Regions from separate parts of the Viridibacillus sp. FSL R5-0888 genome, predicted to be linked through region 2. Evidence: riboswitches for the same ligand, from Rfam matches in the RefSeq annotation. Region 2 holds a riboswitch; the other holds the start of a gene.

The links. A riboswitch is a leader RNA that binds a small molecule or an ion and turns the genes downstream of it on or off. The one in region 2 is predicted to bind lysine.
Region 1: linked by a shared signal. The riboswitch ahead of MKY02_RS20220 (amino acid permease) and the one ahead of MKY02_RS21580 (transporter substrate-binding domain-containing protein) in region 2 are both predicted to bind lysine.

The regions. Positions count from the first base shown of each region.
Region 1 covers NZ_JBBPAU010000001.1:4,093,345-4,098,997, reverse strand. The annotation lists gene MKY02_RS20240 (M20 metallopeptidase family protein) at 1-823, shown strand, start outside; gene MKY02_RS20235 (VOC family protein) at 837-1,646, shown strand; gene MKY02_RS20230 (CynX/NimT family MFS transporter) at 1,828-3,045, opposite strand; gene MKY02_RS20225 (aminoglycoside 6-adenylyltransferase) at 3,193-4,059, shown strand; lysine riboswitch at 4,183-4,361, shown strand; gene MKY02_RS20220 (amino acid permease) at 4,469-5,653, shown strand, end outside.
Region 2 covers NZ_JBBPAU010000001.1:4,363,447-4,377,023, forward strand. The annotation lists gene MKY02_RS21570 (amino acid ABC transporter ATP-binding protein) at 1-256, opposite strand, end outside; gene MKY02_RS21575 (amino acid ABC transporter permease) at 279-1,022, opposite strand; gene MKY02_RS21580 (transporter substrate-binding domain-containing protein) at 1,086-1,940, opposite strand; lysine riboswitch at 2,077-2,258, opposite strand; gene MKY02_RS21585 (hypothetical protein) at 2,378-3,826, opposite strand; gene MKY02_RS21590 (hypothetical protein) at 4,162-4,353, opposite strand; gene guaC (GMP reductase) at 4,884-5,867, shown strand; gene MKY02_RS21600 (LysR family transcriptional regulator) at 5,925-6,815, opposite strand; gene MKY02_RS21605 (coenzyme F420-0:L-glutamate ligase) at 6,941-8,131, shown strand; gene MKY02_RS21610 (methylated-DNA--[protein]-cysteine S-methyltransferase) at 8,233-8,736, opposite strand; gene MKY02_RS21615 (DNA-3-methyladenine glycosylase 2) at 8,729-9,637, opposite strand; gene MKY02_RS21620 (bifunctional transcriptional activator/DNA repair enzyme AdaA) at 9,650-10,177, opposite strand; partial or broken gene MKY02_RS21625 (isocitrate lyase/PEP mutase family protein) at 10,232-11,002, opposite strand; gene MKY02_RS21630 (phosphotransferase) at 11,215-12,096, opposite strand; gene MKY02_RS21635 (sensor histidine kinase) at 12,825-13,577, opposite strand, start outside.

The DNA of each region.
Region 1 (5,653 bases), 270 kb from region 2:
GCTAAGCCATTACAGAGAGCATCTGCACGGTAACATCATTTTTGTTTTCCAACATGCGGAAGAAAAACCTCCTGGTGGTGCGAAATTCATGATTGCTGAAGATGTATTAAAGGATGTAGATTATGTATTTGGTGCGCATTTAGACTCGGGTTCGCCAGTTGGAAAGGTATCTGTTGGGGATGGTTTCAAAATGGCTGCAGTTGATAAATTCACAATTAAAATCCAAGGACTAGGAGGGCATGGTGCGAAACCACAGCAATCCATCGATTCGATTATAGTGGGTAGTGAAATCGTTGGAGCGTTGCAAAAAATTGTCAGTCGTCGCTTAAATCCATTTGATGCAGCGGTGGTGACAGTTGGTGTATTCCACGCTGGAAGTGCCTTTAATATCATTGCAGATTCGGCAATTATTGAAGGAACGGTCCGGACGATGACAGAGGATGTTCGGAGTAAGGTAAAAGAAGAAATCTACTCAATTGTCAAAGGAGTAACGGAATCAGCACATGCCACATGTGAAATCGATTATTTGCATGGCTACCCAGCCCTTTACAATCATCCAACTGAAACAGAGCTTGTGAAAGAATTATTTGAAGCAGAATTCGGTACAGAATCTGTGATTGATTTTGAACCGTCAATGGGTGGGGAGGATTTCGCGTACTTTTTAAATGAAAAGCCAGGTACTTATTTTAAAGCAGGTTCACGAAATGACGACGAACGCACTCATTTTGCACATCATCATCCAAAATTTGATTTTGATGAAAGAGCGTTATTAACTATAGAGAAATCATTTGTGAAAATCGTTTCACATTATTTATTTAAATAAGGGGGACTGGAACATGACATTATCTTTTGATCACTTAGTACATTTTGTGGATGAGCCAAAAGAAGTAATTAAGCCATTACAAAATCAAGGAATTTACGCTGTTGAAGGTGGCGTTCATGAAGGGCGCGGAACGTACAATGCACTTAGTTACTTTGATCTAAGTTATATAGAGTACCTTGGTACATACGACAGAGAATTAGTAGCAGGGGCAAAACATTTACATCACAGCCTTATTGAAACAGTAGTAAATAATAAATTCAAAGAAGGTTTCGTAAGATTTGCAGCTCGTACAACGGATATTGAAGGTATAGCAGAGCGTTTGAAAGAGCAAGGTTTATCAGTAAATGGGCCAGTACCAATGAACAGAAAACGACCAGATGGCAGTATTATTAGCTGGCAGTTACTTTATGCTGGTGAAGGAAATGACTCTCTTCAATTACCATTTATTATTCAATGGGACGATAATGACGATGCCCGTAGACAGGAACAAATTGAAAAAGGTGTCATTGGAAATCAACCAGAAAAGTTAGAATTTGCAGGTGTTACTTTTGCTGTAATAGATGCTGAAAAAACTGCTGAAAAATGGTCTCGTTATTTAGGGTTAGAGGTTGCAGAAGCATATGTCGATCCAGAGTTGAATGCTATTGTACAGGTTCTTACATTAGCTGGAGGGGACTTATACTTTGCTAGTCCTATTGGAGATGGAATTGTTGCAAAAGTATTAGCAGAACAAGGCGAATTTCCATTCCAAGTTAATTTTTCAGGTTCTAAAGAACCTGGCACAATTGGATTATTTAACGGTCGCTATCATTTTGAGAAGTAATTTATAGCAATATTATAATTGTGTGACATAAAGTGGAGGGGAAATAGTAAGCCAGCAATTATAAAGACAATAAAAATTAAAAGCTATTAGGTAGTGGTTAAACTACCTAATAGCTTTTTTATGTGGATAACTTGCGCCTAGTAATATAAAAACCCTAACCATTATAAGCTCGGATTCAACTCTATTTTTCAGGGGTAACATAACCTTCTTTTGCAGCATGCATACTAACAGTTACTAATAGCAGAACTGTAAAGATGAATAGAATGATAGCTGTTGTCCAGCTATTGGTAATATCGTGAACATAGCCAAATAGTACAGGACCGATAGCAGCTAATAAATAACCAAGTGATTGAGCAGTACCAGATAATTCTGCCGCTTCATGAGCAGTACGCGTGCGCAGTGAAAAATACATCATAGCTAAACTAAATGATGCACCACCTGCAAGTCCAAGTAAAATCATCCATAACACTGTTAAAGAGGTCCATCCAGCTAAAATACCTCCGAATCCTACTAGATAAAGAACGCCGAAAACAATAACAAGTGGGCGTTGATCTTTTCTACGGCCAGCAATAATGGGAATCATAAATGTTGCAGGTAATTGCGAGAACTGCATAAAGGAGAACATCCACCCAGCTGTATTAGCACTCATACCTTGTGATTGCAACATTTCAGGAATCCAAGCCGCAGTTGTATAGAAAATAAGAGATTGGAAGCCCATTGCTAATGTAACTGTCCAAGTTAGAGGTGATTTCCAAAGTGGGATGTGTTCTTTATTAGTTTCAGAGCCAATATTAGATTCAGACTTAGATTTACGAATTTGTGGGAGCCAAACAATAATAGCGATTATTGCTAAAATGAACCAGATACCTAACGCAATTCTCCAGCCGAGTTCTCCGCTAGCAAGTGGATAGCTAATACCAGCTGCTAAACTTGCAGATAGATTCATCGAAACAGTGAAAATTCCTGTTAGTAACCCAACTTGTAAAGGGAATTTTAATTTAATCAAACTTGGTAACAGTACATTTCCAAAAGCAATTGCTACACCGATTAGAGAAGTACCTAATAACAGTGTGGATGTGGTACCTAATGATCGAGTAAGAATCCCTACAGCAAGTAATGCTGTTGAGAATAGTAAAGTACGTTCTATGCCAAAGCGCTTTGAAAATTTTGGCGCTAATGGTGAAATAGCAGCAAAAGCAAGCAAAGGGATCGTTGTGATAAATCCTGCTAATACATTTGAAATATGAAGACCATCACGAATGAATGAGATAATTGGACCTACAGAAGTTAAAGGAGCACGTAATGTAGAAGCAATGAAAATAATCCCAATTACAAGTAGCCAAACTTTACGATTCCATTTTAGCTTGTTGCCATTTTGAACAGCTTTATTTGTTGCCAATTGTAACTCCTCCTATTATATATATTTATAAATCTTATAATATTTTAAACCTACTAATTGACAAAGGTTAATTATATCAAAGAAAATTGATAATTATAATAAGATGGCTCAAAATAAAATCACCAATTTAATACGGGGGTATTGATGATGAGAACAGCGCAGCAAATGATGGATTTAATCCTAGATATAGCGAAAAATGATGATCGCGTACGCGCGGTTTGTATGAATGGTTCAAGAACAAATATGAATGTGAAAAAGGATCCCTTTCAAGATTTTGATATCGTTTATATTGTGACGGATATCAAATCATTTACTAACACCCCTTATTGGGTAAATATTTTTGGAGAGAGAATCATTATGCAAACGCCAGAAGATATGGTGTTGTTTCCTCCTGAACTTGGTGGGCGCTATACATACTTGATGCAATTTTCGGATGGAAACCGAATTGATTTGATGCTTATCCCTGTCGAAGAACAAGAAGAATATTGTAAGGAAGATAGTTTAACCACAATCTTGTTAGATAAAGATGGGTCACTTCCTAAACTCCCTTCACCAACGGATGTGAATTATTGGGTGCAATGCCCGACAGAAGAACATTATAAGGATTGTTGTAATGAATTTTGGTGGGTTTCTACATATATTGCGAAAGGTTTATGGAGAAAAGAAATGCTCTATGCACAAGCACATTTTAATAATACGCGTGAAATGCTGATTCAAATGCTTTCTTGGCAAGTCGGAGTGCAAACAGACTTTTCTAAAAGCGTTGGTAAAAATGGCAAGGACCTAGAGTACCTGTTACCAAAAAAGGTGTGGGAGCAGTTACTCGCAACATATAATAATGCTAGCTATGATTCAGCATGGCAAGCACTATTTACTATGTGTGATTTATTCCAAAATACAGCAACAAATGTTGCTAGCATGCTTTCATTCCAAGGTTATGGAGAAAGTGTGATAGTGCTCAATTACTTAAAACATATTCAAACGCTACCGAGTGATGCAAAAGTTATATTCTGAAGTCTTAACAAAAATTAACTTAAATTGTTCTAATATTCAAGATAATTTACATCTTGAATATAGAACACTCTTGTATTATAATGGGGACATATTAAATTAATATATTGCAATGCCTCATCCATTCGATGAGGTAGAGGTCGCGGTATTAAAAAGTAAAATGGATGAGACGAAAAGCGTCGGGGATTCTATTTGAAAGGGAATATCGCCGAAGTGATTATAAGCTTTTTCTTATAATCATTGGGGCTGTTGCCGAAAGGTGCAGAACTGTCACGTCTTAGCAGGCGTGTTGAGCTATCTTTATCAAGGTTGATGGGCATATTTCGATACCATCGCATATTCCTTGTGATGGTATTTTTTATGACATCAAGTTAACCTTCTTGCAATGAAAAATGGAAAGAGGAGATTCTTAATGAGTAATAAAAATAATGGCCAAAGCGTAGAAACGCAAGGTCTTAATAGAGGATTGAAAAGTCGTCACGTGACGATGATTTCACTTGGAGGAACAATCGGTACAGGGCTGTTCTTAGCAAGTGGTGGAGCTATCCACGAAGCGGGTCCAGGTGGAGCGTTATTAGCATATTCTTTAATTGGTATTATGGTGTTCTTTTTAATGACAAGTTTAGGGGAAATGGCAGCATTTATGCCTGTATCAGGTTCATTTAGTACTTACGCATCTAAATTCGTTGACCCAGCGCTTGGCTTTGCTCTTGGTTGGAACTACTGGTATAACTGGGCAATTACGATCGCAGCAGAAATTGCAGCGGTATCATTAATTATGAAATTTTGGTTCCCAGACGTATCATCATTTGTCTGGACAGCAGGATTTTTAGTAATCATCTTCACTTTGAATGTCTTATCGATTAAAAGCTTTGGTGAAAGTGAATATTGGTTTTCACTAATTAAAGTCGTTACAATTGTTGTCTTTATCATCGTTAGTTTCTTGATGGTATTTGGTTTGATGGGTGGACAAGACCCAGTTGGATTCAAAAATTTCTTCATTGAAGATGGTCCATTCCATGGTGGTTTCTTCGCAATGTTCGGTATTTTCTTAGCAGCAGGTTTCTCATTCCAAGGAACTGAGCTACTTGGGATTACTGCGGGTGAAACAGATGATCCAGGAAAAAATATTCCGAAAGCTGTTCGTCAAGTTTTCTGGCGTATCCTTTTATTCTACATTTTAGCAATTTTAGCGATTGGCTTATTAATTCCATTTACTGATGAACGTTTAGCTAGTAGTGATATTACAGTTAGTCCGTTCACATTAGTATTTGAAAATGCAGGTATCGCGTTTGCAGCTTCAGTTATGAATGCGATCATTTTAACGGCGATATTATCTTCAGGAAACTCTGGTTTATATGCATCTTCACGTATGCTTTGGGAGCTTGCTAAAGACGGTAAAGCACCAAAAATGTTTACCAAACTAAACAAACGCGGTATTCCGATGGCAGCACTAGTAGCAACTTGTTTAGTTGCTTGTGTATCATTCATTGCATCATTCTTCGGTGATGGTGTTGTCTATATTTGGTTGCTAAATGCCTCAGGTATGTGTGGGTTTGTGGCTTGGCTAGGGATCGCAGTAAGTCATTACCGATTC
Region 2 (13,577 bases):
ATACCATACCTAGTTTTGTACGATAATTATTTATATTATGGTTGTTATCTAGAATATTGTCACCTTGATAAACAATCTGTCCTCCACTTGGTCTTTCTAATAAGTTAATACAACGTAGAAGCGTAGATTTCCCTGATCCTGAAGAGCCGATGACACAGACAACTTCCCCTTTGTTTACAGAGAAATCAATGTCTTTAAGAACTTCATGAGTGCCAAAGGATTTGCTTAGATGTTGTATCTCGATTACATTTTTCATAAGTCTATCTCCTTTGTCCGCATCATGCTTTTTTGCCTTCCATTTGTTCTAGATCATCAATCATTTGATAGTTTTGTGGACCATCTAATCGTTTTTCAAAGTAGTGTAGAATTTTCGTCACTACGAATGTCATGATTAAGTATAAAATACATGCTACAAAGAATGACTCGAAATATCTGAAATTATTCCCCGAAACAGATTTTGTTTGGAAGTATAGTTCTGTAACCCCAATTACATTCAATACTGATGTATCTTTAATATTCATAACAAATTGGTTACCTGTTGCAGGTAAAATATTCCTTAAAACTTGTGGTAATACTACATGAATCATAGTTTGCCAATGATTCATACCAATCGCTTGAGCTGCTTCAAATTGGCCCTTATCTACTGAGATAATACCGCCACGTACAATTTCAGCCATATACGCTCCTGTATTAATAGCAACGATAAAAATTGCTGCAAACGTGCGGTCCATATCTACACCAAATGCTTGGGCAGCACCATAGAAAACTACCATTGCCTGAACAATCATTGGTGTACCTCGGAAAAATCCTACGTATATCCCAAGAATTATATTTATTAGTTTTAATACAATTCTTTTTAATCCTCTTTCAGGTTTAGGAATCGTATTAATAATACCGATAAGTAATCCAATGATTGCACCGAAAACAGTACCAAGTGTTGCAATTAATAACGTCATCCATGCCCCGCGAAGGAACATTTCCCAGTTTTCTGTTGCTATACTTATAATCCAATCAATACTCATACTGTTCCTCCTTCAAAAGCAGTAATACCGACTGCTTCATATGCAGCCGGTATCCGTCATACATTATTTTGCAGCTGGTTGGTTTGCAATCGCTTTATCCATAATTTCTGTACGCTCTTCTTCAGAGATACCTTTTAAAACTTCATTAATTTTATCTTTTAATTCGCTATCTTTTTCAATACCTACAGCAATTGCTGTATCTTCTTCAGACGCTTTAAAGCCATCTGTGAATTCAACCATTACAAATTTATCATTTGCAGCTGAAGAACTAATACCTTCTGGACGTTCAGATACATAACCATCAATCACACCTGATTCAAGTGCTACACGCATTGCAGGGAAGTTATCCATTGCAGCTTGTTTTTTAACACCAGTAATTTGATCTATTACATCATAGTGTGTTGTATTTAATTGACCTGTAATTTTGGCACCACTAAAATCCTGGATTGATTTAGCTTTCTCGTATTTACTGCCCTTTTTAACAACCATTACATAATTAGATGTATAGTAGTTATCAGTGAAATCAATTGTCTTTTTACGCTTTTCAGTTGGAGACATACCCGCCATAATTGCATCAATTTTACCTGAAGTTAATGAAGGTACTAGACCGTCCCATTCTGTTTTGACGATTACTAGTTCTTTTCCTAAAGATTCTGCAACTCTTTTTGCAATCTCAACATCATAACCGCCAGCATATTCTGCGTTACCAGAGATTTTCACGCCGCCGTTTGAATCATCCTTTTGTGTCCAGTTAAACGGAGGGTATCCCGCTTCCATACCAATTGTGAATGTTTCTTTTTTTGTTTCCCCTTCAGTAGATGCACCTGATCCCGAACCTGCATCTTTAGTTCCACAACCAGCTAATAGTAAAATAGCAAGTAGTGTCATAGCAGAAAAAATTGCCCATGTTTTTTTCATATTATATTCTCCCCCTCTAAATAATATCCTTAATTTTCTTCAAAATACTAAAAAAGGCTATTGTACGTATAAAAAACGCGCCCTGAGATGAACTCAGGTCGCATTGTACAATAGCCTAAATCCTCTACTTATCCCTAAATGAGATAGCTCAACTCAACGAACTAGGACGTTCATTGAGACAGTCCTGCAGTTATTAACTACAGACCCAGCAAGTAACATCGAGTGTATTACAAACTTCGGCGACATCTCCTTCTCAATAGTTTCATAGTTTCTCAAGCTCCACTAAAGACTAATAGATATCGCGCCTCTACCTCACCCATTAACAAGTGAGGTTGTATTCAATTATCATTGTACACAGTCTACAGTAACGAACTTTCAGTGTCAACACACATTTTATAAAATACTCAGAATACTATCTTTTTTCTTACAACTAGTTTTTAGCCTCTAACAATATCTGACCCAGCGTACGTAACTTCACCTGTCGTAGCATTAATCTTATCAATTACACCATTTTCAGAAGGTGCATTAATAGAGTAATTTAAGCTGTATATTGTCATTTCATCATCTTCATCTATCTCTTCAAAACGTGAAAGTTTCATCTGCAAACTCTGTTTATATATAGTATCCGCTTCTTCTAATGTAATCATTGGTGTAGTATTCACACCTCGAATAGCCTCCATATTTAATGCGCTATACAAACATGAACGAATAATTCCTGTATGTATACCTACCTCAATTAGAACGGAGTATTTGTCTAATTTGTATCCCTGGAAAAATGGGATAAAAGTAAACATAGTTGTTGGTTCATCTTCATGTTCGTCTTCATGCTCGTCTTCATCATATTCATCCACATTGAAGAGATCATCATCCGAATCATCGTCAAATTCTTCTGTATCATCATTCAATACAGATTGTTCTTCAAGCATGTATTTATGGTGTATGTCACCCGCAATAATCTCTAAAAATTGCATTGCATTGTCTTTTAATTGCTCAAAAGGTAACTCAATCTTTGCTTCTGTATCCCATTCCACATTAGATTCATAGTTAGCGCCTGCATCATCAAAATGTAGTACTTCGATTACAGCTTCTGCATCTTCACCTTTTTCATCTAACTCTTCCGCAACATACCAATATAAATTACCCTCTTCTTCACGTAATACATATTGATCAGTTGCACCCAATAATTTTGGTAATGCCTTCGTCACTTGGACAGGTGTAACAGCAAATTGTTCAAGCTGTGATTCACTGAACAACTGACTTGCTTTTTGAACTTCCCCATCAACAGTAACACCTATATAATCTCGAATTGGTTGATAAACCAATTCAAATTCTCCTTGCTCTTCATTTTCTTCGATTCCTAATTCCACTAATGTCTCTTTACATAAAATTTCTCTAGCTTCATCTTCTGTTACTTCCACTTTTGGATATGTAAGTTGATAATATTCTTGGAATATTGTAGCCGCTGTAATAGTGCCATATGAATTAATCTCTATAACTGCACCAGAATTAGGTAAAGGGAGTTTTAATTTTTTATCGATAGCTTCATAAACTACTAAATATTCTCCTTCGCCAATTTCAGAGAAATTACTAAATTGTATTACTTCACGGCCGAAATCCTTCACAAAGGACTCTGTAATATGTAAAATTTCATCCATCTCAAGTTCTTCTAGATTTTCTAACTCAACATTGTTGTTTTCTACTAATTTATCAAAATCGATGTTGATGTTTGTCAACTCTTTATCGTCAGTCACTTCAATATAACCGTAATTGACATCATTTCTTGCATCCAGGACTTCAATACTATCTTCCATTGTTTCATCTTCATTGATTACAATCGGAGGCAGTCCAATTAAATACTTCTTCAATTTCATTTCTATCTCTATCATACGATGCTCCCTTTCAAGAAATGTATTATTGTTACTATAATATTAACTTCTTAAACAGTGAATTACTATCAAATAGGACATAATAAAAAAAATAATCTACAAATAACGTCATATTTCTAATTTAACAGAAAAAATCCAAAAAAAAAGAAAAAAGACCTGCCTTACGCAAGCCTTTTTCCCTGTCATTATCCAATTAAAACTAAATTAGCCCTTAAATATATTCTGTATGATACAACTCTACAATAAGCAGATATTCCTACACAAGTTATATTAAATTTATTGTTTTAGTCTTTTTTTACGTCATTGATACTCAAATATATATCTAAAAAATGCTCTTAGTATTTTGGATCATCTAACGCTTGATAATCTTGTTGATATTTACCGCCATCAGCAACTTCTGCATGATATAAAGCTTTCAGGGCATAATTTTTTTCAAGATCCAAAGACTTTTTCAACTCTTTAAATTTTGTATGCAATTCTTTGTTTTCATTTATTAATTGTTGCATTTGTGATTTAATGTATTTCAAAGATTTTCATCTCCTTTCAGATGGTTAATCTATTTAATCAGTATACCACTAATCGTAATGCTTTTTAATGTCCATAATTTGCTTAAATTAAAGCAATAATAGTAATTCAAAGAACAGAAATAATTATAATATGAAGTGGACCGATTTTTTTAAAATAACTACCAGCGATGAAACGAAACCAATACAACATACGATATTGCTAAAAGATTTTTAATTAAAATGAATATAAACAGCGATTTACAACTACTCTCTAAAACTTCAAGGTATATTTCAACAAGATCTCCTAATGCTACTCTTAATAAACTTCATTTTTTGAAATTAAAGACTTCTCTCCCTTAAGAATCTCTTACATCAAACTCTGTATTTTAAACTTCCCTATAAGATTTTTTATGATTATTACTTGAATATCTACAGAATAAGATGAAAACGCTTATTATCTTTTGACATAAGACCAAAAATGATGTAAATTACTAAAAGACGAACATTTTATTTATAAGGATAATAATTATTCGGTTTTAGGAGTGTGTTTTATGGAAAATGTATTTGATTACGAAGATATTCAATTGGTTCCTGCAAAATGTATAGTAAATAGTAGATCTGAATGTGACACATCTGTTACTTTAGGTGAACATACATTTAAATTGCCTGTCGTACCTGCAAATATGCAAACAATTATTGACGAAAAAGTAGCCATTCAATTAGCTGAAGATGGATATTTCTATATAATGCATCGTTTTGAACCAGGAAAACGTGCAGATTTCACTAAAGATATGCAAGCTCGCGGATTAATCGCTTCAATTAGCGTTGGAGTAAAAGAAGAAGAGTATGCCTTCATCGAACAATTGGCAGCAGATAAGATTGTTCCTGATTTCATCACAATCGATATTGCACACGGTCATTCAAATGCTGTAATCAATATGATTCAACATATTAAAAAACATTTACCTACTAGCTTTGTAATCGCTGGTAACGTTGGTACACCAGAAGCTGTAAGAGAATTAGAAAACGCTGGCGCTGATGCTACTAAAGTGGGTATTGGACCAGGTAAAGTATGTATAACAAAAATTAAAACTGGCTTTGGTACAGGTGGCTGGCAATTAGCTGCTCTACGCTGGTGTGCAAAAGCTGCTACTAAACCGATTATTGCAGACGGAGGTATCCGTACTAATGGCGATATCGCTAAATCTGTACGCTTCGGTGCTTCAATGGTCATGATTGGTTCATTATTTGCTGGACACGAAGAATCTCCAGGTAAGACTATTGAAAAAGACGGTAAACTTCTTAAAGAATATTTTGGTTCAGCTTCAGAATTCCAAAAAGGTGAGAAGAAAAACGTTGAAGGTAAAAAACTGTATGTTGAACATAAAGGCTCTCTAAAAGATACCCTTACTGAAATGCAACAAGACCTTCAATCATCTATCTCTTATGCTGGCGGCAAAAAACTTGACGCTATCCGTACAGTAGATTACGTTGTCGTTAAAAACTCTATCTTTAATGGTGATAAAACGTACTAAGAACTTGTAAAACATTAAAAACCGCCAAAAAATTTCTTGGCGGTTTTTTTCAATTATCTATATTTGATTACTTTCTACAATTTCAACAAATTTTGTTGAAGCTGGCGATAGAGGAACACTTTTTAAAAAGCATACGCCTATACTCCTTTTTGGGATTTCTTCCATTAAAGGCACTTCATATAAAATTCCTTTATTTAAATAATCTTTGGAAAATTCCTTTGTTACACAAGCTATCCCCAAATTTATTTTTGCAAACTCTAATAATAAATCATGTGAACCCAGTTCAAATTCTGGTGAAATCTTAACACCCTTTGTCATAAGATAATCATCTACATATTTCCTCGAGACAGATTGTTGCTCAAGTAATATTAGTGGCAAATCTACTATTGAAGCAAAGCTAAGTGGCTCCGTAATTGTCTTCATGTATTGTTCTCCACAAACGAATATATCTTGAACATCAATACAAGGTTTAAGCTCTAATGTTGGATCATCAATAGGGAAATTACAGAAGGCAATATCAACTTCTCCCGATTTCAATACTGCACAAAGCTCCATTGTTGTACCATTCATTATTTTAAATTTAATATTTGGGTGCTGATTATGAAAAGCTTCTAAAAAAGGAAGTAAAAAATACTTTGAAATTGTATCGCCCACACCTATTTTCAATTCACCTGTAGTTAAATCTTTAAATTCTAAAAGCTTTTCTTCTCCGACATGAAGTAAGTTAATTGCTGAATTTGCATATTCGAATAATAAGCTACCTTCATACGTTAAAGAAACCCCTTTAGGTGTTCTATTAAATAGGCGGATATCTAGTTCATTTTCTAATTGTTTAATCGCCTGACTAACAGCTGGTTGTGTCATATACAGATCATTTGCGGCTTTTGAAAAACTTGAGCTTTTCCCCACTTTACAAAACACTTTATATAAATCTAATTTACTTACCATATAACCTCACCTTATACCTATCATTTGATATATTAATTTTACTTATACCATTATTGTGAGGTATATTACAAGTTGTGAGTTTTAAAAAATAATAGTAAACAATATAGCAATGAGGAGCGATTATTTTGGAAAGAGTAGTTGGAACAGTTGTACGAGGTCTTCGTGGCCCAATCATCAATCAAGGCGATAGCATTGAAGATATCGTTGTAGAAAGTGTATTAAAAGCATCAGAAGTTGAGGGCTTTAATATTCAAGATAAAGATATCGTAACAGTAACAGAATCAATCGTTGCCCGTGCTCAAGGTAACTATGCTACAATCGATCACATCGCAAAAGATGTTAGTGCGAAATTCGGAGATGACACTGTAGGCGTTATTTTCCCTATCTTAAGCCGTAACCGCTTTGCTATCTGTCTTCGTGGTATTGCAAAAGGCGTTAAAAAAGTTGTTTTAATGCTTAGCTACCCTTCAGATGAAGTAGGTAATCACTTAGTTGACCTTGATACACTTGATGAAAAAGGCGTTAACCCATGGACAGACGTTTTAACTGAAAAACAATTCCGCGAATTATTCGGACATAACAAACACACTTTCACTGGCGTTGATTATATCGATTACTACAAATCACTAGTCGAAGAATACGGTGTTGAATGTGAAGTTATCTTCTCGAACAATCCAAAAACAATTTTAGAATATACTAAGAGTGTATTAACTTGCGATATCCATACAAGATTTAGAACAAAAAGAATTTTAGAAGCTAACGGTGGAGAAAAAATCTACAGCCTAGATAACATCCTAGCTGAATCAATTGATGGTAGTGGTTTCAACGAAAGTTACGGTCTACTAGGATCAAATAAATCAACAGAAAATAGCGTGAAGCTTTTCCCACGTAATTGCCAACCTGTTGTAGATAAAATTCAACAAATGCTGAAAGAAAAAACAGGCAAAAATGTTGAAGTTATGATTTATGGTGATGGCGCATTCAAAGATCCAGTAGGTAAAATTTGGGAGCTTGCTGATCCAGTTGTATCACCTGCTTACACAGCTGGTCTTAATGGCACACCTAATGAAATCAAATTAAAATATCTTGCTGATAATAACTTTGCTGATTTAAGAGGCGAAGAACTTCAAAAAGCTATCTCTGAATACATTGATAATAAAGGAACTGACCTTGTAGGCGCTATGGAAGCACAAGGTACTACACCTCGCCAACTAACTGACCTAATCGGTTCTTTATCTGATTTAACATCAGGCAGTGGTGACAAAGGTACTCCAATGATCTTTATCCAAGGTTACTTTGATAACTATACTAAATAAGATTTAAAGATGATGGGTGAGGCTGTAAGAACTTTAATCAGCACTCTTATCAAAAAAGAGAGAATAGGCAATTGTCTATTCTCTCTTTTTATTTTATCAATCTATTTTCCATAACCTTTCGTAATTCCTTTACAACTAGTTTTTTCATGCTGAAGTAGCCATTCCTTTCTCCACACGCCCCCTGCATAACCTGTTAATTTTCCGTTTGAACCAATAATTCGATGACAAGGTATAACAATACTTAATTTATTTTTTCCATTTGCATTTCCTACTGCTCTAATGGCCTTCTCATTTCCAATTGAAACGGCAATATCTTTATACGCCACTGTTTTTCCGTATGGAATACTTGTTAAGGCGTTCCACACAATTTTTTGAAAGTCTGTCCCTTCATATTTAATAGGAAAAGTAAATTCACGACGCTCCCCTTTAAAATATTCATCAAGTTGAGTATAGCAATTTTCTAAAATAATTGGCGTTTCGTCTTGCTTATTATTTACGGCTCTGTCCTGTTCAGAAAACATAATAGAGCTAATTGCTTCATCTGTACCTGTTATTTCTATCACTCCAATTGGAGATTCATAATCTAATTTATATAACTTACTCATATAAAGACCTCCATAGATAAAAGGTTGCGTATGCTTGCAGCCCTGCCCAATTTGCTGATAGCTCTTTGATTTCATCTATTGTTGGCTTACGCCCTAGGCCTAAATGGATTTTCAGCGCGTTGTGGAGACCGACATCCGTTATTGGAAAGGCAGATGGATGATGTAAGCATTTCATCATCACATAGTCAGCCGACCAAGCCCCTATTCCTCTAATCTTCATTAACGACTTTTGAATTTGTTGATAGTCCTGATACCCAAGTATCAATTCCTTTGTTAATATACCCTTTGTCATTATCTTAGCTACATCAATTACATACTCGGCCTTTCTAACAGAAAATTGCAGTTCCCTTAAATCATCCACAGTTATAGTTGCAATCTTTTCATAGGTCGGGAATAGCCAAAAGGTATCACCCATAAAGGTAAGACTTTCACCAAAGGTCTCAACAAAGCGTTTTTTTATTATGTAAGCAAAAGTTAAATTTATTTGCTGTCCAATAATTGCCCAGGATAGTGCTTCAAATAAATCTGGAATACACATAATCCTTAAACCATAATATTTCTGAACAAAAATCTGTAACACCTTGTCCTGCTTTGCTGCATCATAAAACACACGAAGATCTGTCTCCAAATCAAACCATTCCCATATATAAGATGCCACTTCCTCACGGATTCCTTTCGAGGGCGGAGTAATAGGAAATTCGACAAGAATTATATTTTGAATGCATCCAATTTTACATAAAACTAATTCTTGATTTATTTTTATTAGTTTATATAAATATCCATCTCTTATTTGATGCAATACTTCTTGCTTAGACCTATTTAAGAACAATAAACACTCTTCGAAATTGAATTCTTCAGGTGGATAAATTTCTATATATGATTGGTGATTAATCCAATTCATTTCCACAACTCCTTACCCTTCAAGGCTTCGATATTCACTAGGGGAACAATTCGTTAAACGACGAAATGACTTATAAAAATTGGACGAGCTTTGAAATCCAACTTCATAGCAAATCTCAAGATTCGTGTGACTTGTACTTTTAAGAAGATGCGTTGCCTTATCGATTCGTATTTTTTCTAAATAAGTACGCGGAGTTTCTGAAGTTTCCTGTTTAAATAGACGGTCAAGATGATACGGGCTTATACCGACATGATCAGCAATATCCTGCAATGATATCTTTTGTTTATAGTGATTGACCAAAAAGGTAGTTACAATTCTTACAAGTCCGGTGTGTGGTGAATGCTCAACTTCTGGCTGACATCTCTTACAAGCACGGAATCCGGATTTTTCAACCTCATTGATGTCATAGTAGAACTCTACATTTATTTTTTTAGGCTTCCTTGATTTACAAGAAGGACGGCAATAGATTTTTGTTGTTTTTACTGCGGTAAAAAAAAGCCCATCGTATGTTCGATCACATGCAATAATCTTTTCCCACATTTCTTCAAAAGAAAAATTTAAATTTTTCACCTTTTATTTCACCGCCCTTTCGGATTAATCTTCATATAAAAGTGAAGTATCCTTTAACTCCAGCATTTGTGTCGCATTTTTTTCTAAAAAGGCAATTACTTTATCCGATAAAGCATTTCCAAAACTAAAACGTCTCACGCCTATATCCTTCAGCTAATTACAATTTGTTAAACCAGGTAAAGATAATATATTTAGTGGGGCGTCAATATGAATAACTATTTCTTTAATTTCATCTTCTTTAGTTAAACCTGGGACAAATATTCCGCTAGCCCCACTTTCTACGTACGCTTGTGTTCGATTAATCGTTTCCAAAAGTGGATTTCCCATTTGTAAATAAGTATCTGTTCTAGCATTGATATAAAAGTCTTTAAAACCATTTTGATTTAGAGCTGTTCTGATTTTCGTTAAAAGATTACAGTGATCCTTTAACTCTCTCAATCCTTGTTGGCTTTTTAGAGAATCCTCAATATTAATTCCTGCGACACCAATATCGGCTGTTCTTAGCACATGATTAACAATTATATCAATATCTTCACTATATCCTGCTTCAATATCCGCCGAAACAGGTATCTTTACATTATCTGTAATTGTCTTAATAATTTCTAAATGCCTATCAAAATTAATTAATTCACCATCTGCATATCCAAGTGAGTTGGCAATTCCCCAGCTCGTCGTACCAATTGCTTTGAACCCTACTTTCTCAAGAATTAAAGCAGATAGAAGATCCCAAGCATTTCCCAAAAATAACGGTTCCTCCAACAAATGAAGTTCATTGAACTCTTGAATGGTGGTCATTTCATTTCCTCCTAAAGTGTATTGAATCTCATTTTAACAAGGTATCCACATTCAATTCGTCCTCAATCTTGCTATTATGGTCTAGAAATCAAAAAGGAGAAATCATTGATAATTTCTCCTTTTACCTTAAAAATCAAGTTATATTCATATAATCTCTTTTATTCTGCAATAAGTATCTATTTCAAAGACTACCTATTTTTTTAAGTTAATGATTAAAATAACGATTTATGTCCTAACCAAGATTCTATATCAACACTACCTTGAACGGCTAATAATCGGTATAAATATCGATAAGGCACTCTATATTTTGTTAAGTCGGGAATTTCCATTACCCTTTCATAACCCTCCTTAAAGTCTTCGACTGATTTTTCATCTAGCACATATTCTAATGCGATAAAATCTAACTCTCTAGGAGCAATAACATATGCTTCCGTATCGACAAGACCAGTGATTTCTCTACCGTCCGATAAAAACTGTGTTGGATCCATATCTACTAGTACAAATGTAGAATATTCAGGGACAGGTAATCCATTGATCAAATTATTTATTTCAGGGAGCATGTTTTTTATTCTTTCTTCTTTAAAGTGAAATCGGGATACTGAATCAAATAAAGCATCTTTCATATGTTGATTAAATTCTTCTAAACTTACTTGATAGCTCCTTGATGGATTACCTACAAAATTTTCTTTATATTGATGAATTTTAGCCAAACCTTCTCCAAAACTTTGCAAAACTGAAGATGGCAGACCAATAAATGACTCGACTATTTGTCCTTTTAGTTTTTCTACAACAACGAATTCTTTTGTTAGGATCCTCCCCTTATCTATTACTTTTGGTATTGATATTGAAGTAAGGTTGCTCAATGTATTATTAACATGTTCTAATTCATAAACTTGCCTTGGGTCAATTCCGAATAACCTTTTACATCCCCACCAAAATTCATTATTAGGATCATCTTTCATTTTAGAAGGTCGTACAACCACTTCTTGATTATCTGTTTTAACCAACCATACATCACTAGCGTGGTCTTCATAACCAGGGCTTAATTCCAGCATATCTTTAATTGGCTCTTTAAATAAAAATTGTAAATCCATAAAATCTTCCTACTTTCAAAATACATACTTTACTAATGTATTTTTCTATAACGGCTCTACGTTCTCCTTTATAATTTTTTTCTGAAAAATTATAAGACAAATAAAAATCTTATTTTATAAATATTTCCCTAAAACATGAAATATTACTTGAAAAGTACCTTTACACCATACAAAAGACTTATATTAATGTGCAATTTGTGCGATTTAAAATATTGAAAAAATTAGGGGGCATCATTTACAAAAATAGGTAATAAAGTGTGCGCTTGTAAGATATTATAGAGGATACAAAATTTAAAGGGTAAAACGTAATTATTATTCTATTCTGAGTGAATATAAGGGGGTTCTATCATGTCTAACTTAAATAATCTAAAAGAATTTGAAGAACTTCACGTCGAATTTCAGGGGAAAGTATTAAACTTGAAGTTACTTCTTCAGCAAAATGAAAATGAGCACATTGAAAACAAATAATAATAATAAATATCCTTCACAAACTAATGTTATAAAGAAGGGTATTAGTTATGGAACTTGCCTATCTATGATTATTTCTTATACTACGTATCACTCCATAGGGTGGGCTGTTATACATGGTTGTTTTAGCTGGTTTTACGTTATCTATTGCTTAATCAAATATACTCCTGGTTTATTTTAGAAAGTAGAAAAGACCTCTAGCAAGCTCTAGAAGTCTTTTTTTACTTTGAACCATAGATTATTTAATTTCTGCCTCATGGCTATTTTTGAACCACTTCACCTAGCTCTAAAGGCAACGTCACAAAAAATGTAGTCTGTTCACCAAGTTGGCTTTGTACTGAGATTCTGCCATTATGCATGTCTATAATTTTATGCACAATAGAAAGTCCTAAGCCACTGCCCCCGTTTGATACTGCTCTAGATCTATCTGCTTTAAAGAAACGTTCAAATATATGTTTTTGGTCTTCTTCTGTCATTCCTATCCCAGTATCAGTAATAGAAATAGTGACCGTATCATTTTGTTTGAATAAACGAATATAAATCGTTCCTCCATTTGGAGTGAATTTTATACTATTACTAATTAAATTCATCCATACTTGATTCATCAAATCTTCGTCAGCAAAGACTGTGACATTTTCCAAATCGATTTCCATTTCAATATTTTTAGAAATCCATCTCGGCTCACAAGATAAAACGACATTACGTAATTGTTTATCTAATCGAAATTGTTTTGGTTCAAATGGATGATGTTGTGATTCTAATGAAGTTAATTTTAATAAATTATCACTGATTTTCGATAATCGATGGCTTTCCATCTCAATAATTTCTAAATAGTGCTGCCTTTTTTCATCAGTCAAATTAATATTTTTCAAAGCTTTTGCAAAACCATTAATCGATGTTAACGGAGATTGAATTTCATGAGAAACATTGGATATAAACTCTTGACGCATTTTCTCCATTTCTCCTAATTCAATTGCCATATGGTTGATACCGCTAATAAGTTGTCCAAAATG